Linked DNA regions of Desulfovibrio desulfuricans. The protein of the gene in region 2 interacts with the protein of the main gene of each other region in a pairwise test. Links are inferred from orthologs where the notes say so. Each region holds a gene or a part of one and is shown on either strand. Other genes may lie near its edges. The genes, in order: NE637_RS08495 and acpP.

Region 1 (3,092 bases), on a different replicon or contig from region 2:
CGCGGTCAACCTTGTTGACCACTATAATGGAGGGCAATCCGGCTGCGCGGACCAGATTCCAGAATTTTTTGGCAAGGGGGCGCACGCCGTCCACGGCGTCCAGCACAAAAACAACGCTGTCCACGCCTTTGAGCAGGCATTCCATGTCGCCTGTAAAGTTGCCGTCACCGGGGATATCCAGAAGGAAATGGCGGTTTTTATTCCAGAGATATGTGGCGCAGGAGGGTTGAACGGAGCCGCGTCGGCGGGTTTCTTCGGGTTCGTAGTCAAGGCATGTGGTGCCGTCTTCTACAGCCCCCAGGCGATTCACCGCCCCGGCCTTATAGAGAAGCATCTCTGCCAGGGATGTTTTGCCGCAACCGCCGGTTCCGACGATGGCGAAGGTGCGTTGCATTTCCAGTGGAGTAGGCATGGTTTTCTCCCTTCGTAAGCGATATGGCGCGCCCTTGGCGGCCTGGTGAACGAAACTAGGGAAAGGAACAAGTCTTCCATCTGCTATTGGTTCCCACGTTACAGGCTTGTCGCAAAAAAGGAAAGAGGCCGCGACTTTTAATGTAAGGCTTAACGCTTGACAGCAGAGGCCGCCGCTGTGACAGTTGGTCGGATATATATTGGAGCAGGCGGAGGGAGCGACCATGGCGCTATGGGAATGGGCCGGCGCTGGTGCGGTTTTTTTGGCGGCTGTGGTTTTTTGCGTGCGCCTGATGAAGCGTGGTTTGACCACGCTAGAGGATGAGCGCGCCCAATGCCTTGAGCGCATTCGCCAGATGGAAGAAAAAATTCAGGAAGATCAAAAAAATATGGCTTCCAGCGAACACCTGCGCGTAGCCCGCGCCGGACTGGAAGACCTTTTGCGGCTGGCGGGCAATCCGCCCGGCATGCGGCTTGAGTCTCTCGCCCAGGGGCAGGGCGAAGCGCGGGGCGAGGCCCTTGTGCTGCACTTGCCCGAGGGCGAGGTGCGCATCAGTCTGAACATGCGCGAGCGGGAGCTTAAAGGGGTGCGCAAGGTGGTCCATGGGCATGGGCGGTGGCACCTGAACGGTTTGGGCCTGAATGAGGAATATACAGACCTTGTACCGCTCATGCGCGCGCTCAGCGCCAGGCTGGCCATGCATCTTGGCGGAGGTGAGAGCACAAGCGCCCCGTATTGCCCCCTTGGGGATCCCGCAGCCGATGTGCCCCCTGAATTGCCGCATCTTGCGCGGCGTTTCAGCAGCGCGCGACCTGTGCGGCAGAAGCGACCGCCTGTGGTGCGGCATGACGAGGAGGAGGGCCGTCTCGAAAGGCTGCGGCGGCTGGAGGATGCCCGTGCCGCGCGCAAGCAGTTGCGAGCCAATCCCGGACCCACCGGGAGCAGGCACCGTTAAGGCCCTGGACAAAATATTTTTCTGCCGCCGCATGTGGTTTTGCGGCGGCAGATCACGCTGGCATAAATGCGGTGGAATAACGCGGCATCATCGCAGGCAGGGGAGAGAGCTGGCGGTTACTCCGTAAAGGTGAGATTACGGAACCAGTCCGGCACAGGAACGGGGCGACCTTCGTGATTGACCAGCGCGTGCTGGGTCATGCCCGTGGCCAGAAGTCTCGTCTTGTCCTCGTTCCGTATCTCATATACAAAGCGCAGGGATGCGCGCGCCCATTCGGCTATGCCAGCGCGCACAAGTACAAGATCATCATAGCGGGCGGATGAGCGGTAACGGCACTGGGCCTCGCGCACAGGCAGGATAAGGCCTTTCTTTTCAACTTCCGCATAGCTCATGCCGCAACGGCGAATGTATTCGCTGCGTGCCCGCTCGAAAAGATGCAGATATTCCGCATAATAAAGCACGCCCATCGTGTCTGTTTCTCCATACGACACGCGGTGCGGCATCCAAATATCAGGGGTGGGAAATTGGTCATGCACGAAACGGCTCCTTGTTACGCGTTTTCCGGGCGTTGTTGCAGCGGATTTGCAAACCGTGCAGGCGGCATGTTGCGCCTGTTGCTACTGCTGGCGGTTACAATGGCTTTGTTTGCCTGCGCCAAGCAGGCCCCGCCGCCAGTGGTGGAAAGAACCTTGCCGCCGGTAGGGTTTGAAAGCCCGGAATTTTTTGTGAGCAATCTTATTCCTGCCAGTCAGGATCTGACAAGCTGGAAGGATATGGCCCCCAGTGTGCGTAAGTCGCTGCGTTACGTCAACAGCAAGCCCAAGGACGCCCTCGCAGTGCAACGCCCCGGCCTGACCGTGACGTGGGGCGATCTGTCGCGTACGCTTGAACGTTTGCAGGAACTTTTGCCCCGGCTGGACAAGGAACCGGAACTGCTGCTGGCAAACTTCCGCTGGGCGGAAGTGACGGGCGGCATCAACTATTCTGGTTACTACGAGCCTGCCGTCCCCGCCAGCCGCACACGCAAACCGGGGTACACCCAGGCCATCTATGGCCTGCCCCCGGATCTGAACAAGGTCGTTGCCAAGCGTGGGCAGTACTATGACCGCCGCACCATCGAAGAAAAGCAGGTGCTCGCGGGCAAGGGGCTGGAACTGGCCTGGGCCGCAGACCCCGTTGACGTATTTTTTCTTGAAATTCAGGGTTCTGGTCGCCTGATTTTTGACGATGGCACTCAGGCCTATGTCAACTACGCGGGCCAGAACGGGCACAAATACAAAAGCTCTGGGCGCATCATGCGCGAAAAAGGCCTGCTCAGGCGCGGTGATATTTTTGAACAGCGCGAGTGGTTCAAAAACAATCCCGACCGCGTGCGCGAAATTCTCAATGATAACCCGAGCTATGTCTTCTTTAAATACGGCATGCGTGGCCCCACCGGGGCCATGGGCTATCAGGTGGACGACTGGCTGACGCTTGCAACGGATCGCGGGTTTATCCCGCTCGGCTCCATTGTGGCCTACGGCGTCAATATACCGGATGAAACCAAGGGCAAGATGCCCCTGCGCGGCATCGGCTTTGCACAGGACGTGGGCGGGGCCATCAAGCGTAACCGCATAGATATCTTTTGCGGCGGCGACCAGCGCGCCAACTATGTGGCAAGCCATCTGGACGCCAAAGGGCCTGCCTGGGTGCTGCTGGCGCGTTAGGGCTGGCGAATATATCTTT
Region 2 (3,049 bases):
GTAGGCGGCCATGTTGGCCTGCGAGCCGGAGTGCGGCTGCACGTTCACGTATTCGCAGTTGAAAAGCTGCTTGGCGCGATCCTGAGCCAGGGTTTCGGCCATATCCACATATTCGCAGCCGCCGTAGTAGCGCTTGCCGGGATAGCCTTCGGCGTACTTGTGGGTAAGTACGCTGCCTTGCGCTTCGCGCACGGCGCGGGAAACAAAGTTTTCAGAAGCGATGAGCTCAAGTTTGCTCATCTGACGGTCGGATTCAAGCGTGATGGCTCGCGCCAGTTCCGGGTCTTGCAGCAGGATTTCGTCCATGACGTCGCATCCTTTTGAAATGTTCTGCCCGCCACAACGGCGGGCAGATGATTATCAAACGGGGAGGGCAGAGGCCGAGTAAAAACTGTCGGCTACTGTTGCCACTTCTTGAAGATCACGCTGGCGTTGGTGCCGCCAAAGCCGAAGGAGTTGCACATGGCGTATTCGCAGGCGATGTGCTTGGAGCCGTCGGCCATGTAATCGAGATCACATGCGGGATCGGGGTTTTCAAGGTTAATGGTGCCGGGCAGCATTTCGTCATGCAGGGCAAGGGCCGTGAAGACGGATTCAATGCCGCCAGCCGCGCCGAGCAGGTGCCCGGTCATGGATTTGGTGGCCGAAATCTTGACCTTCTTGGCATGCGCGCCAAAAACGGTCTTGATGGCCTTGGTTTCCGTGCTGTCGTTCAGCATGGTGGACGTGGCGTGGGCATTGATGTGACCAATGGCCGAAGCATCAATGCCAGCTTCGCGCAGGGCGTTCTGCATGGCGCGGGCCATGCCTTCGCCGTCGTCGCGGGGGGCGGTCATGTGGTAGGCATCGCCAGACGCGCCGTAACCCACCATTTCCGCATAAATTTTTGCGCCGCGCGCCTGCGCGGATTCCAGCGTTTCCAGCAGCAGCAGGCCAGCGCCTTCGCCGATGACAAAGCCATCGCGATTCGCGTCAAAGGGGCGGGATGCGCGGGCAGGTTCATCGTTGAACTGCGTGGAAAGGGCCTTGAGAGCCGTAAATCCGGCCACGCCCAGAGGCGTAACCGTAGCTTCAACACCGCCGGAAATAACTGCGGTCGCGCGGCCCAGAACCATTTCGCTGTAGGCGGTGCCAAGAGCGTGGATGGCAGAGGCGCAGGCCGTGGTGGTGACGATGTTCGAGCCCTTGGCGCCGGTGAAGATGGAAATCTGTCCCGGCCCCATGTTGGAAATCAGCATGGGGATCATGAAGGGCGAAATTTTGTGGGGGCCGGATTCCAGCAGCTTGGCGTGGTATGTTTCGATGGTGTGCAGACCGCCCAGGCCGATACCGAGGATCACGCCCGTATCGTAGGCGTTGGCATCGGTGATTTCGTACTTGGAGTCTTCAAGCAGCATCTTGGCAGAGGCCACTGCAAACTGGGTAAAGCGATCCATGCGCCGAGCCTGCTTCATGGGCATATAGTCTTCGGCGACAAAGTTTTTCACTTCACCGGCAATGCGGGAATCGTAGGCGGAGGCGTCAAAAAGCGTGATGGGCGCGATGCCCGACTCGCCTGCGAGCAGTTTTTTCCAGGTGCTCTCAATATCATTGGCGAGGGGCGTAACGCCGCCTATGCCGGTGATTACTACGCGGGGACGGGTCATGCATGCTCCTTTGAGGCGGGGGGCAGACCCCCCCGCGCTGCATATACTATAACAAGCGCTATTACTGCTTGTTTTCGATGTAGCTGATGGCATCCTGAACTTTCAGGATCTTCTGGGCGTCGTCATCGGCGATTTCGATGTCGAATTCTTCTTCCATGGCCATGATCAGTTCGGTCAGGTCAAGGGAGTCGGCGCCGAGGTCTTCCACGAAGGAAGCTTCGGGCTTCACTTCTTCAGCGGTCACGCCGAGTTGGTCAATGATGATTTTTGTAACTTTTTCAGTAACGTCAGACATGGTATCCTCCAGATAAATTAGTGGTCTGCTTAACCCCGGCCCTGGCCGGGTGTCTTCCGTAGTAAATGCCTAGCAGTACATGCCGCCGTTCACTCCCAGCACCTGCCCGGTGATGTAGGCCGCTTTGTCCGAGGCAAGAAAAGCCACGGCCTCTGCCACATCTTCGGCGCTGCCCATGCGTCTGAGCGGGATGCTGTCTGTGTAGCTCGCCCGCACGTCGTCACTGAGTGTCGCGGTCATGTCCGTTTCGATAAAACCCGGCGTTACGGCGTTAACCGTAATCTGGCGGGCGGCCAGTTCTTTGGCGCAGGACTTGGTAAGCCCCAAGAGGGCGGCTTTGGCCGAAGCGTAGTTGGCCTGCCCCGCGTTGCCCATCTGCCCCACCACGGAAGAAATATTAACGATGCGCCCCTTGCGGGACTTGCTCATGATTTTTGCGGCTTCGCGCGTGCAGACGAACGCGCCGCGAAGGTTGACGGCAATAACGCGGTCGAAGTCTTCGTCCTTCATGCGTATAAGAACGCCGTCCTTGGTGATGCCGGCATTATTGACCAGCACCGCAAGATCAACCTTGTCCTTGATCTGGGTGGCGAAAAAAGTGGCCACAGCCTCGCTGTTGCTGACATCAAGCGCAAAGGCCTGGGCCTTGCCGCCAGCTGCGCAGATGTCGGCAGCGACTTTTTCCGCTTCTTCGGGTTTGCTGACGTAGGTGAGAAATACCTGAAAGCCGTCACGGGCAAGGGTTTGGGCAATGGCCCGGCCAATGCCGCGCGAACCGCCGGTAACCAGGGCTGTCGGCAGTCCGGCTGCAGGGGAGGATTGCGCTGTGCTCATGCTTGTATCGCCTTTGTCTGAGTCCTGTAAAAAAAGGAGACCGTATCCCGTGGATCGCCTTTTTGCGTTAATTTTGCAGCGGCGCTGCCCGGCTTACGGCCTGGCCTGACTGAAATTCAGTATACATGGCGCTGTGCTGCGGGGCAATCCCGCAGGCGCATTGCCTCAAAAGCGTAACAATGCGGCGCCCCAGGTAAGGCCTGCGCCAAAAGCCGTCATAAGAACGCGGCTGCCGGGGCGGATGCGGCCTTGGGCACGAGCTTCGCTCAGTGCC

The links.
Region 1: the proteins of acpP (region 2) and NE637_RS08495 interact in binary tests that used the Escherichia coli proteins (3 or more experiments, as listed by UniProt). The link is inferred for Desulfovibrio desulfuricans from one-to-one orthologs.

What each region holds. Positions count from the first base shown.
Region 1 is NZ_JANFYZ010000005.1:233,780-236,871, reverse strand. The notes cover bases 178-2,945. They hold NE637_RS08495 (acyl-CoA thioesterase), read right to left. Parts: upstream 1,871-2,945; coding sequence 1,484-1,870; downstream 178-1,483. Other genes in these bases: NE637_RS08490 (MltA domain-containing protein), read left to right, coding at 1,970-2,945; NE637_RS08500 (hypothetical protein), read left to right, coding at 636-1,367; NE637_RS08505 (elongation factor G), read right to left, coding at 178-412. Also shown: more of NE637_RS08505, read right to left, coding at 1-177; more of NE637_RS08490, read left to right, coding at 2,946-3,073.
Region 2 is NZ_JANFYZ010000002.1:208,949-211,997, forward strand. Bases 325-3,049 are described here. They hold acpP (acyl carrier protein), read right to left. Parts: upstream 1,942-3,049; coding sequence 1,708-1,941; downstream 325-1,707. Other genes in these bases: fabF (beta-ketoacyl-ACP synthase II), read right to left, coding at 399-1,646; fabG (3-oxoacyl-[acyl-carrier-protein] reductase), read right to left, coding at 2,011-2,775; NE637_RS03635 (beta-ketoacyl-ACP synthase III), read right to left, coding at 2,941-3,049. In the rest of the region: glyA (serine hydroxymethyltransferase), read right to left, coding at 1-306. UniProt on the Escherichia coli protein: Carrier of the growing fatty acid chain in fatty acid biosynthesis.